Regions from separate parts of the Paenibacillus sp. J31P190 genome, predicted to be linked through region 1. Evidence: riboswitches for the same ligand, from Rfam matches in the RefSeq annotation. Region 1 holds a riboswitch; each other region holds the start of a gene.
What was found. Region 1 has a riboswitch for cyclic di-GMP ahead of AC58U0_RS18035 (putative motility protein). Riboswitches for the same ligand answer to the same signal wherever they lie in the genome.
Positions count from the first base shown of each region.

Region 2: it holds a riboswitch for cyclic di-GMP, as region 1 does, so the genes downstream of both, AC58U0_RS27740 (hypothetical protein) here and AC58U0_RS18035 (putative motility protein) in region 1, are expected to answer to the same signal.
Region 3: it holds a riboswitch for cyclic di-GMP, as region 1 does, so the genes downstream of both, AC58U0_RS31535 (transglutaminase domain-containing protein) here and AC58U0_RS18035 (putative motility protein) in region 1, are expected to answer to the same signal.

Region 1 is NZ_JCAUAS010000009.1:209,854-220,735, reverse strand. Features, by position in the region: gene AC58U0_RS18060 (dipeptidase) at 1-53, shown strand, start outside; gene AC58U0_RS18055 (GNAT family N-acetyltransferase) at 78-590, shown strand; gene AC58U0_RS18050 (RidA family protein) at 786-1,190, opposite strand; gene dapA (4-hydroxy-tetrahydrodipicolinate synthase) at 1,204-2,085, opposite strand; gene AC58U0_RS18040 (LysR family transcriptional regulator) at 2,209-3,081, shown strand; gene AC58U0_RS18035 (putative motility protein) at 3,488-3,688, opposite strand; cyclic di-GMP riboswitch class I at 3,709-3,794, opposite strand; gene pyrE (orotate phosphoribosyltransferase) at 3,882-4,523, opposite strand; gene pyrF (orotidine-5'-phosphate decarboxylase) at 4,563-5,252, opposite strand; gene carB (carbamoyl-phosphate synthase large subunit) at 5,348-8,557, opposite strand; gene carA (glutamine-hydrolyzing carbamoyl-phosphate synthase small subunit) at 8,544-9,716, opposite strand; gene pyrC (dihydroorotase) at 9,906-10,882, opposite strand, start outside.
Region 2 is NZ_JCAUAS010000020.1:94,509-105,390, forward strand. Features, by position in the region: gene AC58U0_RS27700 (ABC transporter substrate-binding protein) at 1-377, opposite strand, end outside; gene AC58U0_RS27705 (ABC transporter permease) at 438-1,442, opposite strand; gene AC58U0_RS27710 (sugar ABC transporter ATP-binding protein) at 1,463-2,965, opposite strand; gene AC58U0_RS27715 (PspA/IM30 family protein) at 3,484-4,170, opposite strand; gene AC58U0_RS27720 (PspC domain-containing protein) at 4,174-4,632, opposite strand; gene AC58U0_RS27725 (PspA/IM30 family protein) at 4,635-5,297, opposite strand; gene AC58U0_RS27730 (LiaF transmembrane domain-containing protein) at 5,337-5,633, opposite strand; gene AC58U0_RS27735 (metallophosphoesterase family protein) at 5,879-6,961, shown strand; gene AC58U0_RS27740 (hypothetical protein) at 7,138-7,380, opposite strand; cyclic di-GMP riboswitch class I at 7,427-7,521, opposite strand; gene AC58U0_RS27745 (O-antigen ligase family protein) at 7,673-9,190, opposite strand; gene AC58U0_RS27750 (S-layer homology domain-containing protein) at 9,272-10,882, opposite strand, start outside.
Region 3 is NZ_JCAUAS010000028.1:32,637-43,518, reverse strand. Features, by position in the region: gene yabN (bifunctional methyltransferase/pyrophosphohydrolase YabN) at 1-1,365, shown strand, start outside; gene AC58U0_RS31575 (HU family DNA-binding protein) at 1,530-1,802, shown strand; gene AC58U0_RS31570 (RNA-binding S4 domain-containing protein) at 1,802-2,065, shown strand; gene yabP (sporulation protein YabP) at 2,205-2,492, shown strand; gene yabQ (spore cortex biosynthesis protein YabQ) at 2,489-3,064, shown strand; gene AC58U0_RS31555 (FtsB family cell division protein) at 3,080-3,403, shown strand; gene AC58U0_RS31550 (S1 domain-containing RNA-binding protein) at 3,512-4,108, shown strand; gene spoIIE (stage II sporulation protein E) at 4,436-6,928, shown strand; gene AC58U0_RS31540 (response regulator) at 7,242-8,384, shown strand; cyclic di-GMP riboswitch class I at 8,431-8,514, shown strand; gene AC58U0_RS31535 (transglutaminase domain-containing protein) at 8,569-9,408, shown strand; gene srtB (class B sortase) at 9,433-10,242, opposite strand; gene AC58U0_RS31525 (SdrD B-like domain-containing protein) at 10,330-10,882, opposite strand, start outside.

The sequences.
Region 1 (10,882 bases):
GTACAGAGACTATCAGCCGTTTCTGGCTGAAACTAGCCGCAATGAGTAAATAAACACGGAAAGGAAAGATCCTTAACATGAGTACGAATCACCTAACGATCCGCGATGCCAGCTTGGAAGACTTAGCAGAAATTGTACGAATTTATAATTCTACCATTGAAGGACGCATGGTTACGGCTGATACAGAACCCGTGACCACTGCCAGTCGCGAAGGCTGGTTTCATGAGCACTCAGCGGATTTCCGCCCTTTATGGGTATTGGAAAACGGCAGCGGCATTTGTGGATGGCTCAGCTTTCAGTCCTTTTATGGCCGCCCCGCCTATAACGCTACAGCAGAAGTCAGCATTTATGTCGATGAAGCTTTTCGCGGCCAAGGCATTGGTCGTTACCTGATGGAGCACGCAATAGAGGCTAGTCCAAAGCTGGGACTGAAGACACTGCTCGGCTTCATTTTCGGTCATAATGATCCCAGCCTCCACCTTTTCCGTAAATTCGGCTTCGCCAATTGGGCCCATCTGCCTGGCGTTGCTGAACTTGACGGAATCGAACGCGACCTCATCATTCTTGGTAAACGTGTAGGATATAAATAAACAAAAGCGCTTTCCCCTTATGCCCGCGATTTCAAATCGCCTTTTAAGGGGACAAGCGCTTTTTTTAATAGAATTTATATGTTTTGGTAGCTGAGAAGTCCATTTCCGGCTTCTCAGACTCTGTCGGCGAACTTCGGCTCGCAGAGCTCTCGCTGTAAGCGCGTTTCCCGCGCTTATTTGTACTAATAAACCTTACTACAAGCCTCTCAAAGCTTCCTCTACCAACAGGGCTTCAACCTCAATCTCTATCAACAACAAAGGATCTATTAAAGCCTTCACTTCAACCATCGTTGCCACGGGCTGCACGTCGCGGAAAAACTCCCCATGCGCCCTGCCGAACTCCTGCCATAGCGAAATATCCGTCACATACATACGTGTTCGAATCACATCTGACATTTGCCCCCCGAGTTCTTGCAGCGCCTGCTCAATCGTCTGGAGGACAAACCGCGCTTGTTCATACGGATTACCAATGCCAACAACCTCTCCATCCCTCATGGCAGTTGTGCCAGCAACTTCGATCCAGTCCCCCACCCGAATCGCCCGACAATAGCCTACAACCGGTTCCCAAGGTGAGCCTGTAAATACCCTAGTACGATTCATAACCCTCTTCCTCTCATTTTTGTAAATAAGCAGCTAACTTCTTCTGCAAGCCTTCTGTCACCGAAAGCAGCGGCAACCGAAGTGTTCCGGATTCAATGACACCTTGCTGCTCAAGCAGCCATTTGAGAGGTGCTGGATTTGGCTCTTCGAAAAGTAATCGAATGAGTGGCAGCAACTCATCGAATAGCTTTTTGCTCAACTCGTGTTGTCCAGCTTCAAAATGCTGATAAAACGATACAATCCGCTCAGTCATTACGTTCGCTGACGCACTCATAACCCCTTTAGCACCGGAGCTAAGCGCCTCATAAAGCAGTGAATCCTCCCCACACAAGACGGGCTTGGAGCCTAGACGAGTAAGCTCAGACACCAATCGGGTGTTAGACGTACTGTCTTTCATACCTATGACACCATCGAGTTCAAGTATCGTACGCACGGTATCAAGTTCCAACGTCACTCCTGTGCGATGCGGTATTTCATATAGAATGACAGGCACACCAACGCTGGCTGCCCGGCGAAAATGTTCAATGATCCCTTGCTGACTCGGCCTATTATAGTAAGGCACGACGACTAAAACGGCGTCAGCCCCTAATTTCCCAGCAGCCTCCGTCTTTTTTACCGTGGACAACGTATCATTCGTTCCTGTACCTACTATGAGTGAAGCATCTACTTGCGCAGCCTCGCGAGCTGCTTGTGCCGTATCGAATAAGATCGCCATCTCCTCATTCGTAATCGTCGGCGATTCCCCTGTTGTCCCATTGACGACCAGTCCGTTTACCTCATCTTGAAATAAATTAAAAGCAAGATTATAAAAAGAGGATGCATCCACCTCGTATTCCTCATCAAACGGCGTAATAATGGGAACATAGATCCCGTGTAAGTCTTTCTCTCTTAACATTCCAATCATCTCCCAGTCCTCATTCATTTGTATATTCACTTTAGCATGGATCATTGGATCACAGTTAGCTATAATAAATGATAAGACTCATCAAAAATTTTGATAATAAAGCGAGGGGTTCCCATGGATTTAACCTATTTCCGAACCTTTCGGGAGGTTGCACGGAGAAAGAGCTTTACACGAGCTGCTGAAGAATTGGGCTATGCGCAATCGAGTATTACGATGCAAATACAGAAGTTGGAACGAGAATATGGAGTCCCTCTTTTCGAAAGATACGGGCGTCAGCTTCGGTTAACTGCACCCGGTGAAAGCTTGCTAAAGCTAGTCTTGCAAATGCTTGACCTCTATGATCAATCCAAAGAAATGATAACAAGCGAAGTCAGCGGAACACTGACGATCGGAACGATTAACTCACTCGCGGCTTATTATTTACCACCCTATTTACATGTGCTGAAACAACAATTTCCTGGACTGAATATCCAGCTCTTCCCTGATAGTGAAGCTTCCCTCATTACCAAAGTAAGAGATGGGGACTATGACATTGGACTCCTACTAGATCGTTATCCTGCAGATACCACACTTACCTGTACAAAGGTCAGGGAAGAACCTTTAGTTTTGGTGGCACCGCTTGGGCATCCGCTAACGAAACGAACACAAATACAGCTAACTGATTTTCAGCAAGCCGAATTTATCGTTACAGAAGAGGGCTGTATCTATCGAGGTATGTTTGAAAAGTTACTAAAAGATCATGCAGTCCCGCTTCAAATTGGTTTTGAACTCGGCAATTTAGAAACCATTAAACACTGCGTCATGAATGGGCTAGGTATCGCCCTGCTGCCCCAAATTGCAGTACAGAACGAACTGGAACAAGGAAAACTTGCCCATCTTCCTTTTTCACATTCAGACTTAAAATTAGACCTTCAACTGCTGCTTCACCCCAAAAAGTGGATGTCCCAGCCCTTGCAAACATTTATTCAACAACTGACACAAGGTTAACCTCATCCAGAAAGAAAAACGGATTAGAGTCGATCAGCAGCTTAGTGAAGTTTAGATGGGCTATACTGGCTACACGCCTAAAGGCTATTTGGCAAAATTATAGTTGTACTTCATTTCGAACCCATTTGTTGCGATTCGATTTTAGACCTCAATGTAGAGTAAGGTTGGCCGAATGAATCGACGATCTCTTTTCTATAAAAAAGCCATCAGAGTTCTCACATGCTAAGTTGCTTTATCTAGGCCCGTCGCTCTACACTGTAAGTTCTCCCACAGAAGAGAAAACAAACAACAGGAGGGAGTAAGCTTTGCATTGCTTTGATTTCCTCACCTAACCCAAAACATATTAATTATATAATCAAAAAAGAAGCTCTCCTTTTCGTAAAGGTAGAGCTTCTTCCGTTATGAACTATATGCGGATGTCGAGATTGCCACCCAAATGCGGTGTCGCTGAAGCGGTAACCAGCTGTTGGGATTTAGCAAAATCCTGTACTAAAGTACTAGATGAAGCTGCTTGCATATCACTTACTTTGCTTAAAAGCTGAATGCCAACGGCTTGCTTCAAAGCGTCTCCACCACTAATCGCAGTTAGAACACTATTGATATTCACGAGCACTCCTCCTCTCATCGTTCGGTAGCTGGCAAGCATACGGTGTAACCGAGTAGCCCCTATAGCTTTGCGTCTGTCGCTTTCGCGTCATTTGCCATTTCGCAGATGTTAGGCAGTACCTAGCACTTATCAAGTATAGAATATACTTACACAATTCGTCAATCCTCGCAATTCATTTTAAGCAGATACAGACCTACACACCAAACGCAGCAGGATTCGATCTCCAAGAACGAAGCAATTCCATGTCTTCTTGTTTGATTTTCCCCTTCTCCAGAGCCACTTCAAGCAGTGTAGAGTAGTTGGAAAGTGTGTACAGCGGCATATCAGCAGCTTGGAATGCATCGGTAGCTTTATCTAGCTGATAGGAGAAAATCGCGAGCACACCCAGCGCTACAGCGCCAGCTTCTTTGACAGCAATAGCTGCTTTCAAAGAACTGCCACCCGTAGAGATCAGATCCTCAATCACGATCACCTTTTGACCTGGTTTCACAGTACCTTCAATCAAGTTTTCCTTGCCATGTCCTTTGGCTTTATCACGAATGTAGATCATCGGGAGACCTAACTTCTGAGCAACCCAAGCGGCATGAGGAATGCCCGCTGTTGCCGTACCAGCAACAACCTCAGCATCCGGGAATTTCTCTTGAATCAAAGCTGCGAAGCCGTCGGCGATCGCTTCACGTATAGCTGGGTGTGACATCGTCAGACGATTGTCACAATAGATTGGCGACTTCAGGCCAGAAGTCCATGTAAAAGGCTGCTGCGGTCGAAGTGCCACCGCTTCTATATCTAATAATGACGCTGCAATATGCTGCGCGATTGTTTCGAGTTGACTCATGTTCCTACCACCGTTCCTTCCGTTGTTAGACCAAGCATGCTAAACGATTGAATCGATAATCGCTTCAATTGCTGCTCTTGGATCCGCTGCGCCTGTGATCGGTCGACCGATCACGACATAATCCGTCCCCTGCGCGAACGCCTCAACTGGCGTCATGATGCGCGATTGGTCGCCCACGTCGGCTCCCGCAGGGCGAATGCCTGGCGTCACGGTGACGAACCCGTCACCGCATGCTGCCTTAATCGCGGTCACCTCAAGCGGTGATGCGACGACACCCTGAAGCCCCGCAGCATGCGCCAAGCGGGCATAACGAATGACGGCCTGCTCAACCGTACCGGTCAGGCCGATCTCGTCATTCAGCACCTGTACACTGGTGCTGGTTAATTGTGTCACGCCGATAACGATCGGGCGCGAAGCACCTACAGCTAACCCCTTGTCGACACCCTCCAAGGCGGCTTCCATCATTTGCTTGCCTCCGGCAGCATGGACATTGAACACGTCAACCCCAAGGCGCGTCACGCTTTCTGCGCCGCCTTTGACCGTGTTCGGAATGTCATGCATCTTCACATCGAGGAACACCTTGTAGCCGCGATCCTTCAGACTCGCTACGAAGCCAGGACCCGCAGCATAGAACAGCTGCATGCCCACCTTCACGTAGCAAGGGATGCCTTCGAGCTGCTTGAGCAGCCCTTCAGCACCTTCTGCGTTCGCATAATCCAAAGCGACCATAATGCGTCCAGTAACATCTGTGCGAGTTAGTGTACTCAAGTTCGTCACTCTCCTTAGAGTTTTGCTTTAGCAAAACTGACTTCGTAAGCATAGTCTTAGACATGAATTGGCATTGCACGTGAGGAGAAGTTGATCGCTTCAAGCATATTAACAAGCGCTCTTACTGTATCAAGTGATGTCATACAAACCACACCGTTCTCAACCGCTTCACGACGAATGCGGAAGCCGTCACGCTCTGGCTCTTTACCTTTCGTCAGTGTGTTCACAACGAATTGTGCATCACCGCTGCGGATAAGATCCAGAATGTTAGGCGAACCTTCGCTCAGCTTGTGAACGGTCGTCACTGGAAGACCAGCTTGTTCGATCGCAGCTGCCGTTCCGCCTGTTGCAATGATTTTATATCCAAGTCGATAGAAGCCCTTTAAGATTTCAATCGCTTCTTCTTTATCTTTATCAGCTACTGTTACTACGACAGATCCTGCTGCAGGAATTTTCATCCCCGCTCCAATTAAGCCTTTATAGAGTGCTTTGGCAAAATTGATATCGCGCCCCATAACCTCGCCCGTCGATTTCATCTCAGGTCCGAGCGTCGTATCTACACGGCGCAGCTTCGCGAAGGAGAACACTGGCACTTTAACCGATACGTACTTGTCTTCCGGCCATAAACCGCCTTGGTAGCCCATATCAGCCAGCTTTTGTCCCATAATAACGCGTGTAGCCACGTTCGCCATCGGGATGTTCGTTACTTTGCTCAAGAAAGGCACGGTTCTGGAAGAGCGAGGGTTGACCTCGATCACATACACTTCATCGTTATGAATAACGAACTGGATGTTGACCAGACCAACTACGTTCAGCTCAAGGCCGATTTTCGTCGTAATGTCGATAATTTGTTGTTTAATCTCATCTGAGATGGATTGCGGCGGATAAACTGCGATGGAGTCACCGGAGTGAACCCCTGCGCGTTCAACATGTTCCATAATCCCTGGGATTAGAACCGTTTCTCTGTCGCAGATGGCATCCACCTCAACCTCTTTACCAAGCATGTAGCGGTCAATCAGGACCGGATGTTCAGGGTTGATTTTCACAGCATATTCCATATAGCTCAGCAATTCTTCATCGGAGTAGACGATTTCCATTGCGCGTCCACCTAGGACGTAGGATGGGCGAACGATAACCGGATACCCGAATTTCGCCGCTGTCCCCACAGCTTGGTCAACCGATGTAACGGTGCCGCCTGGTGGTTGAGCAATCGAAAGCTTGCTAAGTAAGGCTTCGAATTTCTTGCGATCTTCCGCTGTATCGATACTTTCCAGATCGGAACCGAGAATGCGTACGCCAGCTTTGTGTAAAGGTGCAGCCAAGTTAATCGCTGTTTGACCACCGAATTGAACGATAACCCCGATTGGGTTTTCGCGTTCGATCACGTTCATCACATCTTCAAAGAACAGAGGCTCGAAGTACAAGCGATCGGACGTATTGAAGTCTGTTGATACGGTCTCTGGGTTGTTGTTGATGATAACCGCTTCGTAACCTGCCGCTTGGATCGCCCAAACCGCATGAACCGTGGAGTAATCGAACTCAATCCCTTGACCGATACGAATCGGACCGGAGCCCAATACGACCACTTTTTCTTTTGTTGTTTCCGTAACTTCATCTTCTTGCTCATAAGTTGAATAGTAGTATGGCGTTGAAGCTTCAAATTCTGCCGCGCAAGTATCAACCATTTTGTAAACCGGCTTGATGTTTTGCTTCAAACGGTGCGTTCTGATTTCAGCTTCTTTGGTGAATGTCGAACAACCAGCCAGAGTACGAATCTCAGCAATCGCACGGTCTGTAAAGCCTTTACGCTTCGTTTCGAATAGCAGCTCGTTTGTAAGTTCGCTAGCTGCAATCTCTTTCTCGTATTTAATCAGACCGTCTAGTTTGTTCAAGAACCACCAGTCAATCTTCGTCAAATTCTGCAATTGTTCCACGGTGTAACCTCTGCGATACGCTTCTGCGAGTAAGAACAGGCGCTCATCGTCAGGCTTTTGCAGGCGGTACTCGAGTGTTTCTTGATCGATAAGATCCGTCTCTTTTAGGAACAAACGGTGTACGCCGATCTCTAGGGAACGAACTGCTTTATGAATGGACTCTTCGAATGTACGGCCAATCGCCATAACTTCGCCAGTCGCTTTCATTTGCGTACCCAGCTTACGGTTTGCCGCTGTAAATTTATCGAACGGCCAACGTGGAATTTTGGAAACGATGTAATCCAAAGCTGGCTCGAAGCAAGCATAAGTTTGGCCTGTTACTGGATTGACTAGCTCATCGAGCGTGTACCCAATCGCAATTTTAGCAGCCATCTTCGCAATCGGATAGCCTGTTGCTTTGGATGCAAGCGCTGAGGAACGGCTCACACGCGGGTTAACTTCGATTACGTAGTATTGGAAACTGTGCGGATCAAGCGCGTACTGTACGTTACAGCCACCTTCGATGTTCAAGGCACGAATGATTTTCAGCGAAGCCGAACGCAGCATTTGATACTCACGGTCCGACAAAGTCTGGCTTGGTGCTACAACGATACTATCACCGGTATGTACACCAACTGGATCAAAATTCTCCATGTTACATACCACGATGCAGTTATCGTTCGCGTCACGCATGACTTCGTACTCGACTTCCTTCATTCCCGCAATACTGCGCTCTACTAGACATTGACCGATTGGGCTGTAACGAATACCGGAAGCTACGATTTCCGTCAACTCTTCCATCGTGTTACAGATACCGCCGCCCGTTCCACCTAATGTGTAGGCAGGTCGAATGATGATTGGAAAGCCGATTTCGTTAGCAAAATCTACCGCTTGAGCAACCGTCGTTACGATAACGCTATCTGGTACAGGCTGCTCTAATTCTCTCATCAAGTCTCTGAAAAGGTCACGATCCTCTGCTTTCTCAATCGCCGTAAGCTGTGTTCCCAGAAGCTTCACGTTCTCGCTTTCTAGAACACCCGCACGAGCTAGTTCAACAGCCATGTTCAGACCAGTTTGACCACCTAGTGTTGGAAGCAAACCATCCGGACGTTCTTGACGAATGATTTGCGTAACAAACTCAAGAGTAATCGGTTCGATATATACTTTATCCGCCATGTTCGTATCTGTCATGATCGTAGCAGGGTTGCTGTTGATCAGGATAACTTCCATGCCTTCTTCTTTAAGCGCTTGACAAGCTTGCGTACCTGCATAGTCAAATTCCGCTGCCTGACCGATGACGATAGGACCGGAACCGATAACGAGAATCTTTTTGAGTGTATTATTTTTTGGCATATTGCAGTTCCTCCTTCACAGATGTCGATGCCGTGGAAGCTTTCCACTGTGCAAGCATTTGCGCTTGGCGCGGCTGCTGTGGGTTATCGATTTTGTGCTGACGAATCAGCGAGATGAAATCATCGAACAAGTAGCTGGAGTCAAATGGCCCCGGCGCTGCCTCAGGGTGATATTGAACCGAGAAGGCAGGGTATTTCTTATGTTTCAAACCTTCGATAGTGCGATCATTATTGTTGATGTGCGTCACTTCAAGGTCAGTTCCTTGAACGGATTCTTCCTTAACCGTGTAGCCATGGTTTTGCGATGTAATGTAGCAGCGTCCAGATACAAGATCTTTAACCGGGTGGTTACCGCCGCGGTGACCGAACTTCAATTTGTCTGTGTCTGCACCGCAAGCCAGTGCAAACAGCTGATGACCCAAGCAAATGCCGAATAGCGGGATATCGCCGAGCAAACCTTTAATCATTTCGACAGCGTGAGGTACGTCTTTCGGATCCCCAGGGCCGTTAGACAGCAGAACACCGTCTGGCGCAAGGCGACGAATTTGTTCAGCTGTAGCATCTTGAGGTACAACAACAACGTCGCAGTCACGTTTGCTTAGATCGCGGATGATTCCGCTTTTAGCTCCGAAGTCTACGAGAACGATACGTTCTTTGTGTCCAGGCGCGCCGTATACACTTTTTGTGGATACACGAGCGACTTGATCCGTCATAAGTTGCGTTCCTCTTAGGATCTCAGTCAGTTCAGCAATGGATTTATTGGATGTTGTCAAAAGGCTTTTCATAACGCCGTGATGACGAATTTTACGTGTTAACATGCGCGTATCGATGCCGCTGATCCCAACGATGCCGTATTCTTTCAGCAGGCTACCCAGTGTATATTGCGCTCTCCAGTTACTAGGAATCTCTTCATGCTCACGAACGACAAAGCCATGAATGAATGGACGTACGGATTCAAAATCATCCCGAATCACACCGTAGTTCCCCACCAAAGGATACGTCATGGTCACGATTTGACCGCAGTAGGAAGGATCGGAAAGCACCTCCTGATAACCTGTAATTCCTGTATTGAATACTACCTCGCCGACGGATTCACCTTCACTACCGAACGATTTTCCTGTAAAAAGAGTGCCGTCTTCCAGCAACAATCTTGCCTGCATGTTCTTTCAACTCCTTCGCTATTGTCAACGATTCTCACGAACCGTAGATGTCATGCCTACAACTTCTTTGTGTATTGCATAAGATTTGCATAAAAAGCAATCATTCTGTATAAATATACACGATTTTTCGATCTGCGTATAGATCTTAATGCGGATTTATGCTTGAATACAACGCTATTTAAGAACGATTTATGACCAAACCACTTTACCAGAAGCGATTGTAACAACCGGCCAACCTTGCAGCTTCCAGCCAATGAATGGCGTGTTTTTGCTGCGTGAAACGATCTCTTCTTTGAGAACTTCGCGCTCTGTTTCCAAATCCACGATGGTGATATCAGCTGCGCTGCCTACTTCCAGTGTTCCGTATGGAAGGCCGAATACGTCGGCAGGTTTTTTCGTCATCCGGTCTACGAGGAAGCCTAATGACCATTTACCTGTAAGCACAAATTTCGTGTACAGCAGAGAGAACGCAGTTTCGAAGCCGAGTATACCGAATGGAGCCAGCATCATGCCCTTTTCTTTCTCTTCTTCGGTGTGCGGCGCGTGATCCGTCACGATAATATCAATCGTACCGTCTTCCAAACCTTCAATGACAGCCTGCACGTCGCGCGGCGTGCGCAGCGGCGGGTTCATCTTCCAGTTGGCGTCAAGCCCTGGAATGTCTTCATCTGACAGCACGAGGTGATGCGGGCATACCTCGGCAGTCACTTTAATGCCGAACTGCTTCGCATGTCGGATCAAGCGAACCGACTGCTCGGTGCTTACGTGGCACACGTGGTAGTGAACACCCGTTGCTTCGGCTAGCAGCACGTCGCGACCTACATGAATCGCCTCGGACTCGTTCGGGATTCCCTTCAGTCCGTGCTTCTTCGCGAACGCTCCTTCGCTTACCGGCGCGCCGACCACAAGCGTGTCATCCTCGCAATGCGCGATGATTGGCATACCGATCGATGCAGCCAAAGCCATTGCATCTTTCATCATTTGCGCACTTTGCACGCCGACACCGTCATCGGTGTAGCCGATGACGCCCGCTTCTTTCAGCGCGGCGAAATCGGTCAACTCGCGGCCAAGCTCGTTCTTCGTAATCGTGCCGTATGGGAGAACACGGACGACACCTTCCGTCACTGCTTTATCCAATATGTAGTTCACCGTCTCAACAGTATCGA
Region 2 (10,882 bases), on a different contig from region 1:
TTGCTGTCCAGCGCAGCGAAAGCGATGGCTTGTGGCTTTTTGCCCAATGCAGCCTGCAGCATTTCAATTTGTTTATCCACTTGCGTCTCCGTTTCCGGACCTTCAAAAGTAATTTCTACATTAAATTCCTTGGCGGCTTTCTCAGCCCCTTGTTTGACAGCTTGCCAGAATTGGTGCTGGAAGCCTTTTGAGATAACCGGAATATAAATTTTATCCGATTTTGCCGCCGCAGGCGCTGCTGTTGTTGATGCGACTGGCGCAGCCGTTGTGGCAGCTGTTTTCGTATCTGTCGTTTTGGCACCGCATGCCCCAAGTACTATCGTTGTTAATAATAATAGCGATGATGCTACCGCAAATTTCTTCGTCCGTTTATGCAATCTTAATCTCCCCTTACTTATAATTTGTTGTATGTGACTCCGATTTGGAGTGAAATACCTCTATTTTTTGCGACGTCTCATCATATCAGCGTAGACCGCTAACACAACAACAACCCCTACGATGACCGTCTGCCATTCTTGCTTAACAGATAAGATTCGCAGTCCGTTCGTGAGTACGCTCATAATGAGAGCACCGATGACGGTTCCAAGAATGGAACCTTTGCCGCCGCTTAAGGAAGTCCCTCCAATGACAACGGCTGCGATTGCTTCCAGTTCATAACCAGAACCAAGCGCGGGTTGAGCGGAATTGAGACGGGAAGCCATCATAATACCGGCGATACCACTGAACACACCAGTCAGCGAGTAGATGACGATTTTCCAATAGTCTACATTAACGCCGGAAAGCCTAGTGGATTCTTCATTGCTTCCTAGGGCAAAGTTATAACGTCCAATGATCGTCCTCGATAAAATAATGCTGGCGACAATGGCAGCGCCGAAGAAGACGAGAATGGCATTCGGAATTTCGAAGCCAGGAATGATTGAATTAAGAATGGACCCCATCGAAATCTGTGAGAATGCCGGCGTATCATTAAAATAGATCGGCTTCGTCCCTGAGATGACGAGAGAAAGTCCTTTGGTCACCATCATCATAGCTAGCGTTGCGATGAATGGCGGAATTTTCATCTTCGCAACGAGAAGCCCGCTGATGAGACCGCAAACGGCTCCAGTGGCAATGCCCCCGATAATGCCAAGCGGCATCGGTAAATGCCACGTTGTGATGATGACTCCGGCCATCACCGACGAGAAGGTCATAACGGTTCCGACGGCCAGATCAATCCCGGAGGTGATGATAACGAACGTTGAACCTAAAGCAAGCACGCCGATAACGGCTGTTGATAGCATAATGGCTACAATGTTATTGAATTGAAAAAAATTACTGGAAGATACCGAGAAGATAATAACCAGCATAATCAAGCTGGCGAATGCCAGCAGCTTCTGTGCAGCACCGGTTTGACCCGATATCGTGGGTACTATTTTTTTACGTACAAGCCATGTTGACATCATGATTCCTCCTAAGACATCCGCTAACTGATTCGCATCGTAGCGTATTTCATAATCGCTTCCTGGGTGGCGTCCTGTTGACGAAGCTCACCGGTAATTCGCCCTTCGCACATGATCATGATGCGATGGCTCATTCGCAATATTTCGGGCAGCTCCGACGAAATCATAATGATCGATTTCCCCTGTGCGGCAAGCTCATCCAGCAGTTTATAAATCTCCGTTTTCGCGCCAACATCGATACCTCGCGTCGGCTCATCGAAGATGAGAATGTCGCAGTCCCGCAGCAGCCATTTACCGATAACGACCTTCTGCTGATTGCCGCCAGAAAGAAATTTAACTTGCTGATGAATGCTCGGCGTCTTGATTTGAAGCGCTTCCACAAAGTGTGAGGCTGACTGATCAATTTTGGCATCATGCATCCACCCGAGCAGACGTCTAGCTTTGCGATAAGAGGCAACGGCGATATTCGTCTTCACGTCCATATCCACCATGAGCCCATAACGTTTACGATCCTCTGATAAATAACCGATTCCATGTTTCACCGCATCATGCGGGGCTTTGATCTGCACCTTGTGCCCGTGGATGCGTATGTCGCCCGAGTCAATCTCATCTGCGCCAAAAATGGCCCTCGCCACTTCAGTACGACCAGCTCCCATAAGACCCGCAAAGCCAAGAATCTCGCCTTTTGCCAAATGGAAGGAGACGTCTTTCACCGCAGAACCCCGGTTCAGATTCGTTACCTCGAGCACTCTTATCTCTGAAGCATCAACGGTAGTCTGCTGCGTGCTGACATAGAGTTCACGACCAACCATCATCGCTATGATCTGATCGATGGACGTATCTTTCGTCTGTACGGTATCGATATAGCGGCCGTCACGCATGACCGTGATGCGATCGGTAATTCGCTTTAACTCTTCCATCCGGTGAGAAATATAGACGATGCCTACCCCACGCCCGCGCAGCTGTTCGATGATTCGAAACAGCTCCTCAATTTCAGCATTGGTAAGTGCCGCCGTCGGCTCATCCATGATGAGCACTTCGGATTGAAATGACAAAGCCTTGGCGATTTCCACCATTTGCTGCTTGGCGACTGTTAGCTCCGACACCTTCGTGCGAGGATCGAGCTGGAGATTCATTTCGCTTAGCAATTGCTGTGCCTGATCGTTCAGCTTCCGATCATCGATGAACAGCTTAATTCCCTTCCTCGGCTCGCGCCCAATAAATATATTTTGGGCAATCGTCAAATCCGGCATTAAGTTCAGCTCTTGATGAATCATCGAGATGCCAAGCTGCTGAGCCGCTCTCGTATTGGGGATATTCACTTCCTTGCCTTTCAGGATGATTCTGCCTTCATCTTTCTGATAGACACCCGTGGCAATTTTCATTAACGTGGACTTTCCGGCGCCGTTCTCGCCAACAAGCGCATGCACTTCACCGGCTGCCAACTCTAGACGACATTGATGGAGGGCATGCACACCAGGAAAATGCTTCTCAATTCCTTCCATCCGGACCAGAGCTTCATTCATGACCTCACCTCGTGTTCGTTTTAACATTTCGTGCTTATGTGCTTATTCTATCTGCAATTTGCTGGAAAAAGAGTGGATAAATCTCTTCAAAAAAGTTGAAAATCTTATGATTTTACTGATGCCGCAGCACTAAAAGTAAAAGGATGTCCAACATAACAATAAGGTTGTCCGGATTAAATTGTCTTTGGGCACACCATCAATAAATCGGGGAATGACAGAACAACTACCTTATAATTCCTCTTCACCAACAAACTTGAACCCTGTAACCTGTAGCCAGTTTCCAGAGAAAAGAAATCAGAAACCAGAAACCAAAATGCGGAAACCAAAACTAAAATCAAAAACTAAAAACTAAACCAAACCAGAAAATCAAAACAGTCCCCGGATGAAAATTCATTCATCCAAAATCTCAATCAATAAAATCCATTAAAAGGTTGAGAAAGGAGTAAGCTCCACTCCTATAAGCCACTTTCAAACAAAAAAAGCCCCTCACAAGGAGGGGCTTCTAGATAAAACCCAGATTACTCGGCTTCTTTAACGTTTAATTTCTCTTTCAGCAGATTCAACTGCTCATCAACTTTAGCTTGCTTTGCAACATCAACAGGTGTGTAGCTGCCTACTGAGCCTGCTGGTACGTATGGCTTGCGAGCGATTTCCGCTTCAACTTCCAGTTGGATAATTTTCTCTTCCATACGTTGGAAGCCGCGGGATGCGTTGCCGCTCTCGATGACGCCATTGTAGGACACTTGTGCCATTTGTTTTTTTGCTTTAGCCAGTTGAGCGCGGGACACAAGCTCGTTGCGTTTGTTACGCAGTTTGTAGAACTCGTCTTTCATTTCGTGCAGCTGCTGTGTTAGCTCATCAGCATGTGCTTTGGAAGCGGCATATAGATCTGTGTACTCAACAATTTTATCTTCGTGGTACAATTTTTCTTCAACAGCTTGGCGAGCGATAGCCTCTTGGCCATTTTTGATCGCTGCGGAAGCTTTAGCTTCACGGTCAGCCACGAGACGAACAGACTCTTCCAGACGTTGCTTCAGCTTGCGCTCGTTGGCGATTTGTCTAGCAACAGTAACTTCAGCTTGTGCGATTTCTTGCTCCATATCCCGTAAATATTGATTCAACATAACGATCGGATCCTCAATTTTATCCAATACCTCGTGAATTGATGCTTTTGTCATATCTTTCATTCTTGTAAATACTCCCATGGTTTACACGTCTCCTTTTTTAATATCAATTGGTTGTTGTTCAAAGCGAGCGACTTTGGCTCTCAGTTCTTCTACTTCTCTTTGCAGAGCTTTCTTTTCAATGTCTTTCATCATCTCGTCAATGTTGTTTACTTTCCCAGCGTCGTACGGAGCATTGTAGCCCGTTTGTTGTGGCGCATGGCTAGGGTGGTGCGGCTTGTGAGCGTTCCATGCCCCGCCATTATAGCCTTGACGGCCATATGAGCCGGCATAAGGATCAAATGGCGGCTGATCATACCCAGGTTCCTTTGGAATAACAAGTGCAGCTACAAAGTAGATGAAAATGACTGTTCCTCCAGTGAAGATAGTGGTGATCACCACTAACAAACGTAATAGCGTTGCATCTACATTCATGGCCTCGGCGAGTCCGCCGCATAGGCCAGTAACTTTCTTATCTCTTCGTGAGCGGTATAGTTTGCTCATGATTACTTGGCTCCCTCCTGCTGCAGTCTGTTTCTAAGAGCTTCCATTTCAGCATCTACTGCCGGGTTTCCCCCGCTATAGTAGCTTTCGCGCCCCATTCGTCTTACATCGCGGAGCGTTCTGGCATGCAGCTCCATATCGGATACGCACTCTTCCAAGCGACCGAACATCCGCGGTGTCGCATCCTGCGCCACACTGCTGCGAGCATGCAATCTTTGCTGTAACCTTGCGGACTCCATTCGCGCTAAGTAGTAGCTGCGTTTGTCTGCCACTTCTTTGTAATCGGCCTTGAGCTGCTGCAGCTCTTCATCCAAATCAAGGATTGACTGCTTTGCTTGGTCGTACAATTCATGATATTGCTCGCTTTTCTCTTCAGCTTGCAGCTTCTCTTGAAGCACGATCCTTGCCATATGTTCTTCGCCGGCCTTCAGAGCCAGCAGCGCTTGATGCTCGCGCTTCTCTTTGGTTTCCAGCGCCGTCAGATATTGCTGCCGGAGAGAAGCTGCATGGCTTACGCATTGTTGATACAGTCTCTCGGACTGTTGAAGCTGCTCACGCTGCGCTGCTAAGTACTGGTCAATCAAGCGGACCGGGTCTTCCGATCGCTCCAAATGTTCATTCAGTGTTGCTACGGTAATGTCTCTCATTCGCCTAAATAGGCTCATCTCTCATACCACCTTTTTCACTCTCTGTATTCGTTTCAATTACACCGTTCTTCTTGTCAACATCGAAACTCCGTAACCTATCAACCCAATCGCCAGTAAAATGATGATCCAACCAGCTAACTTACCAATCAGGATGATTGCGCCAAGCCCTGCAATAATCCAACCGATTTTGCTACCGTTCTGTATACCTACATAACCAAGGCCAACCATTCCTATTGGAATCAAGTATCCCATCACCGAGCCAATAAATGGTCCCATGTGAACGCCTAGCTTATTTAACAGAATCAGTGCACCGAATGCGATTAGCAGAGCGGCTAAGCCTGTATTTCTTTTCATCGTTTCGTCACCGCCTTTCGTTGTTTGCTGTGTTGTTTGCTGTGCTCTTGTTCATGTCTTTATTTTAGGTAAAAACGAAGCTTTCCAAAACGGACTAACGACGGTATTTGTTCCTAGACCTTAGTCGGGGCGCATCTAAGACCTGTGTCAGGCAAAAACAGTGTTTATACGACAGACGTTTTGGTTAAATACTTAACAAACTCGGTAACCCGCGCTTTTATCCCGGGAAAAGGAAGGTTTAAATTATGAAACAACGATTACAAACGTTAACTATACGCATCCTGTTATCCACTCTATTCCTTCTATTACTCCCTACTTATGCTTGGGAAGCAACGGCGATAGCGCCTGTTTCGAAATCATTTAAGGCGGATATTCTTAGTAAAGAGCCATTGCCTATGGTAAAACTTTTTCGTACTGTTCCCAAAAAAACGTCCACAGCAAGTAACGCGCCACTCTTTTCTTTTTCCGTGCTGAGCGATATACATGTGGGTGCAAAAGACAAAGATTCTCAAAAGCGCTTCCGTGCTGCTTTAGCCGATCACCGTCTTATTCGACCTGACAGCAAACTTATAGTAATGAATGGCGACCTCAGCAATGGCAACGAAGCAGATAATCGGAGTCTGGTCAGCGTTATGAGCGAACACCCTTTACCTCCCGTTCATGCAACGATGGGAAATCATGAGTATTATGGAATGTGGCAGACGAAGAGTGGCGGTCAAGATACCAGCAGGCTAAATCCGAATTGGACAAGCCAAAAGGCCATCGACCTATTCCATCAGATGTTTAACTATGAAAAGCCCTACCATGAACTCGTCATGGAGGACTATCACTTTCTATTTCTTGGGGGTGAATTTTATCGCGATGTGGATCCTAACGTGAAAGAGGACGCTTATCTATCCACTGAACAGCTTACTTGGTTTCAAGATAAATTGAAGGCAGCTGCGGCTGCAGCGCCGGACAAGCCTATTTTCGTGTTCCTGCATCAACCACTCGTTCATACCGTGGACGGTTCGGATCAAGAGCTCGGAGTTGTACAGCAGGAAGAGCTTAGGGCGATTGTGAATGCATATCCGAATGTTGTATTCTTCAGTGGGCATACCCACTGGAATTTGGAGACTACTAAACAGATTAAACAGCTGGAGTTCCTTGCGGTATCTAGCGCCTCTGTCCATGAAATATGGAATTCGAAAAATGAGCCTGAAGGCAGCGCGGCTAGCCAGAGCATCGTTGTGGACGTTTATACGGACCGTATTGTGATTCAGGGGCGTGAGCATTCGGAGAAAAGGTGGATTGAGCCGGCATTTGTGAAGCGTTATGAGGGGAATTGATTGAAAAAACTACCGAGCGAGGACGCAAGGTAGTTTTTATCCACTTTTATACATATCGTTTAACTAAAGAAAACTCGACACTATTCATAGCGATTTTTGTAATCTAACAAAATCCTTGCTGCGTTTGCTGCGGGTCGCATGTATCGTACGGAAAGATAGTAATTGAAACAACTCATTTATGAAGCAAAAAAAGTTTTGTCCGGAAAACCGTCTCCCTCTGCATAACATCTTGCTATAGCTGAAGCGGCCTTCATAAACATATGATCCTTGGTAGTACCTGGGACCCTCTCTAGCTGCCGAAATTCTTCATTAACTAGATCAAACTCAATTTCACCCAAACTTTCTTCTGTTGGACCAAATTTGTATATGACTTTTTCTGCATCGTCGAATACTTTAATCAGCATCAGATATGTTGCCATTTTCCGACCCTCCTTTCTTTTTTGGCAATAAAAAAACAAGCCCCTAAAGAGTAACCCGGCTATCATCCCATGACATGTGACTCATGGCTTAGACCCGTGGCTTTGCGTCTCCACCTTTCGATGGATTTGCCTTTGTTCATTATTGCTTGATATTAGGTGTGTTTCAGTGATTATTTCTAGTTGTAAAGAACTAACTATTTCCATGGTATTCCATAAAATAATGAAATTCAACATTTTTCTACAAAAATGAGGTACCCACTACGCAAAGTGTGTGATTTCACACAAAAAAGGCCTAATTGACTAATTTACTAGTTGCTAATTCATCCAGAAGCGAACGATAAAGCTCCTCTTTAGGCAAGATATCTACAGCAGCTTGGATCTTCTCTCTTGCCAATATATAATAAGTCCGATCCCCCGTCTTATTCCCTAGTAGCACGTAGCTTTTAGCGGATTCATATTTCACTGAATGTGACCATGGGAGAGCACGTTCAGCTCTTTCTAAATAAGCTCGGCCTTCACTTAGCTGCCCAGATAATACTAGATTCGTCCCCACCCTTTTACAGGTGTAGCCCCATTCAAACCACCCCAATACCGCAACCAACACAATCAAAGTACCAGATAAGATAACTTTTGAAAATGGAGTCTCCATCTTCATACGCCATGTAAATCTATTATTTATCGGAGTCTCTACAAAGCTTACTAGAAACAGTAGTAGCATAAACACCCATGGGAAGCTAAGATCAAAATCAAAGCCCGCATGCAGCAGGATAACCGTCACCATCACCATAGCTGCCTTCACCCAATAAAAATCTATCTCTCCGAGACTTTTTGCTTTGAAAAATCCCCATACTTTTAGGTAGAACCATCCTATCCACGCTAAAAAAGCCAGCAATCCAAGCAGCCCTATATCCATCGTAATTTGCAGAAAATGATTATGGACATATTTAACAAAGTACTCCTTGGATCGGTATAATTGTTGCAGAACAACCCATCCTCCACCGCCACTCCCTGTCCATCCATAATCCCTAATGATTTGTAGACTATCCTTCCAATATACAAGCCTTATTTGAAATTCAGATGTTTGGGGTTGAATGGACTGCACTCTGCTCCAGAAAAATAATGGATCCTGTTTGATAGTTGCGGCGATCACATAGCTCAAGAAATGAGCAAATGCGGTCCCCATCCATGCGGCTCTCTTTCTAAATTCCGGAAATAGGATCAGACTGATACATATAGATAATAACCATAGAATCCAAACAGAACGAGAAAATGTCAAGAGCAAGCCTGTTCCGCTGATAACTGCAAGCAATAAATACCGTTTCTTCTGCTTGCTTACGTAAAAGAAGAGTCCAGATAGAAGACCAATCAATAAAACAACAGCTAACGTATTCGCATACTCTATAGTAGATTCAAGACGTCCTTTTCGCTCTAAGTGCAGTAGAAGCCCCCACACGACGAGCCCAGCTGCAGCCCATGTCCATGACTTTAAATACCTGATTTTTTGTATTAGAGGTACTCTAATTACTATCAAAGCCCAAGGAACAAGTAAGCTAAACTTTGATGCTTCCAAGATGGCTTGCTCCCAATCAACGGCATAGAGAATAGACACCCCATACATGATTGCCATAAACACAATAAGAAAGTGAAATAATGAAAATTGAATTTCCTTGTCCCAAAATGCGAACACAGCAAACCCTGCTAGAAGAACAATAAATACAATAAGATAGCTCTGTTCGTAATAAAATCCCTGAAATAATGAGCCACTCCAGCATAGGAGCAATAAAAGCCCTGTCATCGTTTTCACTTTCATGTAACACCTCTGCTTATCTAACTTATCCCTCTACTATACAAGAAAACTGCCGATTAATCGGCAGTCACTTGGTCAATTTATTTAATTGATAAACCCAACTACCTGTAATAGTCTCTTCAACATCACAACCGCTTGTGCACGAGTGGCCTCGCTTTGTGGCGCAAAGTCAGATTCTGTCATGCCAGTAATTACTCCAACTTTCGTTACCTGAGCGGTAGAGTTTCGAGCCCAAGTACTTATTGCATCTTTATCCTGGAAGGAGGCTATTGGGCTCTCACTAACAGCATCAACAGATTTACCTGTAAATTTTAATGCCTTTGCGATCATAACAGCCATTTGTTCCCTTGTGAGCTTGGCATTAGGACGGAATGTACCATCCTCATACCCCTCGATTAGTCCCGCTTTAACGGCAGCACCGACGGTACCTTGGTACCAGCTTGCGGAATCAACATCCTTAAATTGCATACTGGACTTAACTTCATTTAATCCTAAAGCACGAGTAAGTAATGTCGCGAACTCGGCACGGCTTATCACTTGTTCCGGCGAGAATGTATTAGCTGCTGTTCCTTCAACCAATTGCTTTGTAGCAAGAAACTCTACATCTTCTTTTGCCCAATGCCCACTTAAATCTTTGAAGGTTTGTAGCCCTTGAACAACGGTGTAGATACTATTTGAATTTCGCTTTATCGTAACTTCCGTCTTACCGTTGATCGTTGTAAATATAGCCGGTACAAACATTAATTTACCGGTTGTTTCATCAAAGGTAACTGCGGAAGAACGATTTTCATTTAAAACTTGAGGAACTGTTATGGTTCTAGTCACATATATGCTGCCAAAGTTATTCATCTCATGTTTCTTGCCATTCGCCTCAGCAGTAATACTGAAGTCGACTAGGTCTGTTAACAATTTGACGTTCAGGCTTTTAGCTTTGTTTTCTATTTGTTCAGCTTTGCTCCCTGTAACTATCTCGATTTGAATGGTTAGAACAACATCTTTCAATGAAGCCCCCAATTGAGTAGCTAGCAAAGTTAAATCTATTAATTTTATAGGCAAATTATAGCTTGCCGATTCATTTTTAATGGAAATAACTGCGGAAGAGTCTTTAAATGAATCTGCTAGTGTGCCTACTGGCAATTGAACCTGAGATATCGGATCCGATCCTTCGATTTCTAGGCTTACTGTTTGTGCACCCTTGTCCTTGTCTTTGAGAAGACCCAAGGCTTTTCCTAATTTGTCGGCATCAAGAACGACTTTCGTTACCTGTTTGCCTTCTGAATTGGTATCTTTAGTTACGGTCGCTGCTCCTTTATCAAGCTTTACGCCATCTTTACCATCTGTTATCCCCGTACCCGGTGCAGGAGTTATAGGTCCTGTATTTCCCCCGACTGGAGATGTATCGTTTCCACCTTCACTGTTATCTCCAGGATCAGGACCAGAATCCCCGTTGTCTGGAATCGTTATTGGATCAGAACAGTTATCCATTGTGCCGTATGGCGATCCAGTACCATGATAACTCGGGGTACCCCCTGGAGTTCCGTTTCCAAGATTGATCGGGTAAAAATTCATAACACTACTACCAAGAAATAGATCGCCATTTCTTAGATATAACTTAGCCAGATAGTTCCCACTAGCCGGTAGCAGAAATTCATTGCCTCCACTTGTGTTCGAAAGATTAAGCTCATAGTTGTGGTT
Region 3 (10,882 bases), on a different contig from region 1:
AACCAGATTCCTTACCAAACGTTCGACGAGAATTACTTAGCGCACCAAAGCTTCGAACAAGTGTATGAATCGATCGCAGAGGCGCTCATCCAGTCCGCCAAGACGCAAGCTTTCGAGGTTATTTATGCAGTGCCAGGCCATCCGATGGTGGCGGAATATACGGTGCAGCTTCTGAAACAACGCTGTCCGTCCGAGGGCATCTCGCTCCAAATCATCGGCGGGGAGAGCTTTCTGGATCAAGCGTTTCTACGTTTTGGTTTTGACCCGATTGATGGCTTTCAATTGCTTGACGCGACCAGCCTGAGCCGTTATACTCTTAATCCGCAGCTTCATACGGTTATTGGACAAGTGTATGATAGCCTTACGGCATCAGATCTTAAGATTAGTCTCATGGATGCTTATTCGGATGATTACCGTGTTGTCGTTGGTCATTCCTTGGGTGTAGCAGGTGAGGAACAGTTGATCGAGGTCCCCCTGCATGAGCTCGATCATGTAAAGGGGTACGGCAATCTATCCCTTGTCTGGGTGCCGAAGAGTGAAAAGGATGAAGATTATTACCGCACTTTTGGCCGATTGCATGAAATTGTACAAATCCTGCGCAGCCCGGAAGGCTGCGCCTGGGATCGTGAGCAGACGCATGCCAGCCTGCGCAAAAATCTCATCGAAGAAGCGTACGAGGTTCTTGAGACGATTGACGAGGACGATCCGGAGCACATGTGTGAGGAGCTCGGCGATCTGCTTTTACAAGTGATGCTGCATGCGCAGATGGAAGAGGAAATTGGCACGTTCACCGTTTATGATGTCATCGCTACGTTGAATGAGAAACTCATCCGCCGTCACCCTCATGTATTCGGTGAGAACAAGGCTGAGGATGCCGACGAAGCTCTTGTTAACTGGAATGCCATGAAGGCTGAGGAGAAGCGTAAGAAGGGCATTGATATCACGAAGCAATCCGTACTGGACGGAGTGCCGCGCGAGCTGCCAGGCCTCATGAAGGCGCTGAAGCTTCAGAAGAAAGCAGCGACAGTTGGTTTTGATTGGTCAGAGCTTGAAGATGTCCTGAATAAGGTGGAAGAAGAGCTAACCGAGCTTCGCGAAGCCATCGCTAATCCATCCGAAGCAGGGGCTCAAGATCGGCTCGAGGAGCTGGGCGACGTCCTTTTCTCCATCGTCAATGTCGCTAGATTCCTGAAGGTTGATCCGGAAGAGGCTATCGCGCAGACGAACCGCAAATTCGTCCAAAGATTCTCATATATCGAAGATCAACTACGTTTAAGAGGGCTTTCTTTTGAACAAACTGAATTATCAGAGATGGAAAATTTATGGCAGGAAGCAAAAAAAGTTGCAAAACTTGGGCAGGGATAGAAGGATTTTGCCGAAAAAAGCAGAATATTAAATTTGGTGTAAGGTTGAATATGGAAATATAAGATAGGGATCTTTGAACAAAGTTCAAATTCTCTCAGCTTTGCAAATTGGCTACATAGTAGAAGACTAGATCTTCAAACATTTTTGGGAGGTAAAGAAACCACATGAACAAAACAGATTTGATCAACAACATTGCAGAAAAAAGCGGACTTACTAAGAAAGACGTTGAAGTTGTACTTAACGGATTCCTTGGTGAAGTAACGGACGCTCTTTCATCCGGAGATAAAGTTCAATTAATCGGTTTCGGAACTTTCGAAACTCGCAAACGTTCTGGTCGTACAGGCCGTAACCCGCAAACAGGCAACCCAATCGTGATCGCGGAATCCAATGTTCCTGCTTTCAAAGCGGGCAACAAGCTTAAAGACGCTGTAAAATAATGCGTATCGATAAGTTTCTCAAAGTATCTCGTCTCATCAAACGTCGTACCGTGGCGAAGGATGTGTCCGATCAAGGGCGTGTCTGGATTAACGGTAGAGACGCCAAAGCGAGTACACACGTGAAAGTCGGAGATGAGCTCTCTATTCAGTTCGGTCAGAAAAAAGTGACGATTCGAGTGGAAGTTCTATCAGAGTCAACTCGCAAAGAAGACGCTGCTCAGATGTACACGCTGATTAAGGAAGAAGCTTTTCAATCCGAATAACCCTGTAAGTTGTGAAATAGCCTGAGATTCCTGAATAGGGGTCTTGGGCTATTTTTATATTTAAATATCGGGTTTTGCATGGTTCTAAAAGAGGACATCCTCCCATATCGTAGTGGTAGATGAAGGAGGGGTACAGGCCATGATTGAACCCGTGAAAAACACGAATAAGCGGCAAGAAATTAAAATGCTGAATCGCAAGCTCTTGGAGATCTCCGGAGTTTTGAACGTTGAAAGCTTTGACAGTGAAGAGTTCCTCCTTGAAACGGAAATGGGCTACTTGATGATTAAAGGACAGAATTTGCACATCAAGAACTTAAGTTTGGAACAAGGGTTGGTCGCCATAGAAGGAATCATTCACGAATTAGCTTATGTAGATGGAAATACCCAGGAGAAATCCAAGGGGTTCCTTGGTAAGTTATTCAAGTGACCCTTAACGTTCAGTTCCATACGATCTTCATGATGTTCCTGAGCGGAATCGCCATAGGTGCGATCTTCGATGTGTTTCGTGTGCTCTCTGGCAAGCTGAGATTGCCGCGTTGGACGATTCCGTTCATTGATATGGTTTATTGGATTGTGGCGACAATCCTCGTGTTCCGTCTGCTCATTTACAGTAATGAAGGACAAGTTCGTGTATTTATTTTTCTCGGGATGGGGATTGGTATATGCTTTTATTTCGCCTTCCTCAGCAATGGGGTCATCCGGCTTACGCTGCTTCTCATTCGAATTACGATTGCTATCTACCGTATCATTGCTAAAACTGTCGAAATTATCCTGATCAAACCGATTATTGGCTTATATCGTCTAACTGTGATTATTTTGGGCTTTTTACTAGCTGTAGCTATATTCCTTTATAGAATTGTGCTACAATTGCTTTATCCTGTGTGGAGATTACTCCTTTGGATGACTCGGCCTGTGCATAAATATTTTGTTATCCCTGTTTGGTTGAAGAAACTTAAGGGTAATATCATATTGATCTTTCGCAGGTTATTCTCAAAGTAGGAGGCATTCCTATTCATGCATGCTAAAGCAACCGTTCCATCCAAGCGCAGCAACAGTGTAGGCTCGAAACGAAGACTGCGTTTTCTAATGATTTTTGTCCTATGTTTTATGAGCTGGGCTGCTGTGAACATCTGGGGGCAGTTCGCTAAGCTGCAAGAGAAGAGTAGTGTCGTAGCGAATATGGAGCAACAGCTTGTTGAGTCCAAGAAACTCAAAGAGCAAACAACGAAAGAAATCGCTCGACTTCATAATGACGAGTATTTGGATCAAATTATTCGTCGAGATTTTCATTATAGTAAAACCGGAGAGACGCCACTAAGTGTTTCAAAGTCGCAATAAAAATCAACAAGAAGAAGAGGCTGTTGCCGTGTTGACCGTGGTTTCTGCATCGGTTATAATCGGCGTAGCCAGTGTTTTCAACATTTTAAGGGAGGAACATTTTACTTTATGGCAATTGAAGTTGGCACCAAGTTAGAGGGTAGAGTGACGGGGATTACTCACTTTGGAGCATTCGTCGAGCTTGCTGAAGGAGTTACCGGTCTTGTTCACATTTCGGAGATCGCGGACAACTATGTGAAAGACGTTAATGACCATTTAAAGCTGGATGACAAAGTATTGGTCAAAGTGATTAACGTGGACAAGGATGGCAAGATCGGACTGTCGATCAAGCAGACGGTTGACAAGCCAGTTGAGGAAAGACCAGCTCGTCCTGAACGTACAGGTGGCAGCAGCTATCAAGGACGTCCAAGTGGAGATCGTCCAGGAGGCTACCAAGGTGGTCGTCCAAGTAGCGGCGGAGAACGTAGTGGTCCTCCAAGCGGTGGTCCCGGTGGTGGTGGCGGTCGTCCAGGTGGCGGCGGTGGCTTCAATCGAGGCGGCGGCGGTGGTGGTCGCGGCGGCTTTAACAAGCAGCAAGGCGGAGCTAGACCGTTTTCGTTCGAAGATAAAGTATCTCGGTTCCTTAAAGATAGTGAAGAGCGGATTTCGTCTTTGAAAAAGAACACCGAGTCCAAACGCGGTGGCCGAGGCGGAAGAAGAGATTAATAGATGCAGTAACGAACCACATTCGCTTAGGCGGGTGTGGTTTTTTTTTATCCAAGTGTCAAATCGTTAAAATAACGTAAAGAACAATCGACATGGAATTACGGGTATCTCCCCCATACGCAGGGCGAAAGTTCGAGGCAATCAGACTTTTGGAAACGTTTTCGATACGGTAAAACGAGACTAGGCAAGGGCTGAGGCATGGTGACAAGGCGAACGCGGCTTGTCGGAAATTTCTTTGAATCTATCAACTCATTCTGACAAACTTTCTGCTAGATTGTCTCTATACTAGAGAAACAAATAAGGAATGAATGGATGGTGTTCGAAAACATGCAGAGAAGAAGCTTAGGCACAGTGATTGGTGGCGGTTGGTCGGGATTGTGGCAGAAAGCGAAAACAGGCGCACATAGCGCTGCCGTGGAAAATCGATTCGTACAAGCCTTTGTAGCTAAGAAGTGGTCTTTACTGCTCATCGTGATGGCTTTCTTACTCGGTCGTGCGATGATTTTGGAACAGCTATCTCCGTTTGCGCTTGCGTTCATTGCTGTCATTTATTTTACAAGGAGAGATATTTTACACTGGGTAGGTGTCGCTGCATTTGCTGGAAGCCTATTCTCGCTGAGTTCGAATACGGGTTATCTAGTTACGGAGATCATCGTTTTCTTACTTATCCAAAAAGCTTTGGAGAAATTCGAACGCTCCGATATTTCCTTAGCACCGCTTCTTGTATTCAGCTCGACCTTACTGGTTCAGCTCTTTGCAGAGCTTGTAGTCTCAAACTTAAGCTGGTATACGCTAATGATGGTTTCCGTTGAGGCACTGCTAAGTCTAGTGCTGACGCTAATTTTTATTCAAGCAATTCCTGTATTTACGCTTACCCGCAAGAACTACCATTTGAAACATGAAGAAATTATATGTCTGATTATCTTGTTAGCCTCTGTGATGACAGGAACGGTGAGCTGGGTTGTGGGTCCAATCACCGTAGAACATGTGCTTTCTCGTTATTTAATACTATTATTTGCGCTGGTGGGAGGAGCGCCTTTCGGAGCCTCGGTAGGAGTCATAACAGGATTAATCCTAAGTCTTGCGAATAGTAATGCAGTTTATCAAATGAGTTTACTGGCTTTCTCAGGGATGTTAGCAGGGCTTCTCAAAGATGGTAATCGATTGGCCGTTGCTTTCGGAATGCTTCTGGGGTCATCGATACTTGCCTTTTATATGGGATCGGGAGCTGATGTGATCAACTCTACATGGGAGTCGCTTGCAGCTGTTGCGCTGTTCCTGTTGACACCGCGGAGTCTGATTCTGACTCTTGCTAAATATGTGCCCGGCACGCAGGAAAATCTGAAATCCCAACAGGACTATGCGAAGCGGGTTCGGGATGTTACGGCAGGACGTGTGGAACAATTTTCTGAAGTGTTCCGCCAGCTGGCGCGCAGCTTTAAGCAGTTGACGACGGATGATGCGGTGAGCCGCAAGGAGGAGGATGTCGGCCATTTTATGAATGCGGTTGCGCAGAAGGCTTGTGATTCCTGCTGGAAAAAGAGCCAGTGCTGGGATCAAAAATTTTATCAAACCTATACGTATATGACCGATATGATGACCCAAATTGAGATGAAGGAGAGTATGACGAAGAAGAATATTCCACCGGAGTGGAGGAAGGTATGTATTCGTACGGATCAAGTGCTGGATGTGATGAAGCAGCAGTATAGTTTGTACAAGAATGATTTGCATTGGAAAAAGCAGATTATGGATAGCCGACATCTCGTCGCGGACCAGCTTTCGGGCGTGTCCCAAGTCATGGAGGACTTGGCCAAGGAGATTAAACGGGAAGGACAGGAGCTGTTCCTTCAAGAAGAGCAAATTCGTAATGCCCTGGAGGAGCTGGGCTTATCCATCCATACCATCGATATCATTTCCTTGGATGAAGGAAATATCGAGATTGAGATCATTCATCAATATACGAAGGGCTTCGATGAATGTCGGAAAATCATTGCGCCGCTCTTGAGCGAAATTATCGGCGAGAATGTCGCCGTCATGCGCGAGGAAATGCATGAGCGCGGCGAGGGCTACAGCACGGTCGTATTCGGCTCCGCTAAGGAATACGAGGTTGAGACCGGGGTCGCCGGCGCAGCCAAAGGCGGCGACCTTTTCTCGGGCGACAGCTTCTCCACGGTGGAGCTGGGCAATGGCAAGTATGCCGTGGCGCTAAGCGACGGCATGGGTAACGGCGAGCGCGCGCGTGCGGAGAGCCAGACGGCTCTGAGCATCCTGCAGCAGCTGCTGCAGTCAGGGATGGACGAGAAGCTGGCGATCAAATCGCTGAACTCGGTGTTGATGCTGCGCTCTTCGGACGAGATGTACGCGACCGTAGATATGGCCTTGATCGACATGTACAGTGCAAACACAACGTTCATGAAGATTGGCTCTACCCCTAGCTTCATTAAGCGCGGGACGGAAGTGATTTCGATATCGGCGAATAATCTGCCAGTCGGCATCCTGAGTGAGATTGATGTTGATCTGGTCTCGATTCCGCTCCAATCGGGTGATATCCTTGTCATGATGACAGACGGTATTTACGATGCACCGGGACATGCGGTAAACAAAGAGATGTGGATGAAGCGGATGATTCAGGAAATTGATACGACGATGCCGCAGGATTTTGCGGACTGTTTATTAGAAAGGATTTTCCGCCACCATCATGGCGAAATTCAAGATGATATGACCGTCGTTGTTGCACGTGTCGAGAAGAGGCAGCCGGAGTGGGCCACATTCCGGTGGCCAGGAATTACGCGAATGGAGCGTCCCAAGACGGTTAGCTAATGGAGGAATAGAAGCCATAACAGCTCATTTGCTGTTATGGCTTTTTGTGCGCTGCTATTCCCTATATACAGAATGGAATAGCATTAGTAGAATTTATTTATATATCAAACGATGGGGTCAACGTCTTCAAGTTAGCTAATTTTTTTCCGATATAATGCATATCTGGATTCCGCCTATTGTGGAAAATGCCGTTCGGATAACTGTGTAGGAATGGAGCAAGCTCGCAAATTATACGGAGAAGGCTTACATATAGAGAGTACACCGAGCTTAGGGACTAAGATATCGATTTGGATATCGAGAAGAGGTGATGAGTTTGAGAGTTTTATTGGTTGATGACGAACCTTTAGCATTAAGAAGTATGGAGAAACTGCTAGACAATCATAAAGATATTGAGGTTGTTGCCGCTCTAGTGGATCCCAGAGAAGCATTGATCATGGCCCAGCAAGAGCAAGTGAATGCTATTTTCCTGGACTTAGAAATGCCAGAGATTGGTGGCATGGAGCTAGCTGAACAGTTATATACACTGCTGCCTGACGTGCGGATCGTATTTGTGACCGCGTTTCACCAGTATGCCGTGGAGGCCTTTGAACTGAATGCGCTGGACTATCTGCTAAAACCTGTATTTGCTGGCCGTTTGAACAAAACGCTAGACAGACTCCGCAAAGCAGCTGTCCCAAGGCATCCCCATAAGATAATAATGAATGCTGTGCAGATCTGCTGCTTCCAATCCCTTCACTGGATCAATGGAGAGGAAGGAATACGTTCCTTCTCATGGCGGACAAGCAAGACACAAGAATTGTTTACATTCCTGCTTCATCAACGTCGAGGACCGGTCGTTCGCAAGGATTTTCTCATGGAACTGCTATGGCCTGACCTGGACCCGAACCGCGCTGCTGTGCTGCTTCATACGACCGTATATCAAATTCGAAAGATGCTTAAAGATCAAGGACTAACTATTCAAGTAGTCTACGAAAAAGAAGGTTACCGTTTAGAGCTCGACAATATTCTTGTGGATGTTGATGGATGGGAACGAGAGCTTCAACAAGCGCCTGAGATGAATTTGTCTACTGTGGGTACCTACACGAATTTGCTTGCTATTTACAAAGGAGACTATTTGGCTGAATCGGAGTTTCAATGGGCGGAAGCCGAGCGTGAACGCTTGCGACTTATTAGGTGGCAGTATCTTCAACGATTTGCAAATTTCTGCCTGGAGCAAGGGCTTTTAACGGAAGCAGGGGACTTGTTTCAGCAGATGAAAGATCATTCCCCACTCATTGAAGATGGCTATTTTGGGCTCATGCGAGTGTATCTTAAGCTTAGCAATTTCGCTGAAATTAAACAGCAGTATGAGATACTGCGGAATCGTCTTGAGGAGGAGCTTGCTATATCTCCGAGCTCGTCTATCACACAATGGTTTAACGAAACTTTCCGGCTATTAACCAATAATATAAATTGACTTTAATAGTAGATATGATATGATACCCGTATATATTCTAGTAACTTTTTGAAAAAGGCAAACCTGTCGAAAGGCAGGGACGCAAAGCCACGAGTCTAAAGCATTTTGCTATGATCGTCGGGCCGCCAGGAGGTAGCATAAGCATTCTATCCTCTTTTGGCTCCATTACAAAGGAGGTTTTTTTGTGTATTCAAAATTTAAAATGGCTATCGCCCTGTTGACCATGGTCCTGTTTCTTGTAACAACAAATGTAAATGTTGAAACGGCATATGCTAGTTCCTCTAATCTACAAGCTGGTAATTTGACAGAGTTAGAAGAAAAGCTCCAAAGTGAGCTCGCCAAAAAGCCGGAATCCATTATCATTACCTATACATCCAGGGAGTCGAAAGACTCGGCTAGTTACATTCAAGGTATTAAGAATGCTATATCTCATGCGCAATCAAGTTTAGAAGAGGAATTGTTTTGGAACATGAAGAGCCTTTCATACAAAATGAAGGGGAGTATTGGCAACATCACGATTACATTAAAGCCCGAATACCTTACGACCATTGAACAGGATAATTTCGTAAATAAGGAAATCGATCGTATTCTGGGTGAAATCCTGACAACCGGGATGACCGCATTTGAAAAGGAAGCGGCGATTCACGATTATGTGGTTTCGCATACCTCTTATGAGGATTTAGATGAAATCGGACATACAGCCTATTCGGCACTGTACAACAAAAAGGCCGTATGCCAAGGCTACGCTATCTTAACGAATTTGCTTCTCAAAAAAGCAGGCATTGACAGTAAACTAGTAGTAGGGTATTTAAATGACGATCCTGTACAGTCACACATGTGGAATGTAGTGAACATTGAGGATAACTGGTATATGCTGGATACCGTTTTTGATGATCCTACGCCCGATAAACCAGGGGTTCAGTCAACGGACTACTTCAATATAACAAATGAATCTCTCCTAGGCTTGGGTCATACATGGGTGGAAAGTGACTATCCAGTCGCAGATAAGCTTTATATAAAATAAGTAAAAGGGACCTGTCCAGGGTCCCTATTTTTTCATGGCATGGATAACTAAACGGGTGTCATCTGTTTCATTACTGCATGTCACCAGTGTGAGAATTTCATCTTCTTTTCGCGGAATGACAGTAGTCTGATACAATGATTTTTTACGATATTGGTCTAAAGCTTGAAGAAATGCTTGATCGTTGTCATAGGAGAGATCGACCGTATCTTTACTGGCATCAATGGTGTAAACCGAAAAGATTTCCCAGGCTGTTTTCCTTTCGGGTGTTTCTAAAAGAATGTCGCGGTGTTCCAAATAAAAATCTTTGTTTTTATAATTTTGAAGGCTTCCAAACATAGAACCATCTAACATATTATGCCCATAAATGATTGTATTTCGCTGTTGTTGGCTGATGTCTACACGGTAGTCCATAAATATACTGCCGTAAATTGATTTTTTGCCTGCTGCGTCTGTATTTAAATAGTAATCATTGTCCTTATGTTGTACGACCGGATAATCGACACTAGTGCCTTCAATGTGAAGCCAGCTAACGACTTCTTTGTTGATGGCAAGCAAACTACTCCAATTTATGCTATCGGGAGGAGCGCTAGCTGCGGGGCTAATGTCTTCTTTCATTTGGTCATATCCAGGATCGGAATTGATTGGCTGAGACAGATAAGTGGTATTGGTTTGGTGAAAGCTTGCAAGTTGACTTTTTAGCCGCTGGGCTTGCTTGCTTTCAACATGCTGCGTATAGAGATCTATGGCTAAAAGGGTAATTCCCCCTACGATGAATAATGAGGCTGCCCAATAGATAATTCGGTATTTTTTTGGCGTGACTGAAAATCTTGTCATCCTTATTTCCCTCCTTCCTACGACTATAGTAGCATGATTGTACATTGATAAAGAAGCAGGGGCAGCATGGCGCCGCCCCTGTTCGTATTACTTGTATTTACGCTGCAGCCAACGTGTTGCTCCGAGTGCGCCTAGTCCAGCAAGAACCATTGCTAGCCCAGTTAGATAGTAATTACTGTGAGCATCTTGGCCCGTTTTTGGAACTAGGGATGTAGAGCCTTTTTTGGTGCCCTTAGGAAGGACACTTACCTGAATTTTTTGATAATCAATATCGCCATTATCATTCTTAACTCCGATAGTGAAGGAGTCGTCTCCGTTAAATCCTTCTTTTGGTGTATAGACCCATTTACCGTCATCTGTCAATTCCACGGTTCCGTTCTCAGGCTGGTCTTCAACGGTCACCTGATTAGGGATTTTCTCACCTTCGGAATTCGGTGCTGCGTTCGGGATTTCACCAGTTACTGGTGTATTCTCATCCGTGACAACAGGTTGCTCCGGAACTGGCGTAGGTGTAGGCCCTGGAGTTGGCGCAGGTGTTGGTGTACCTGGCGTCGGTACAGGTGTTGGTGTTGTCCCAGGAGTAGTTCCAGGCGATGGCCCTGGTGTAGGTCCTGGAGTTGGTGCAGGTGTAACAGGTGGT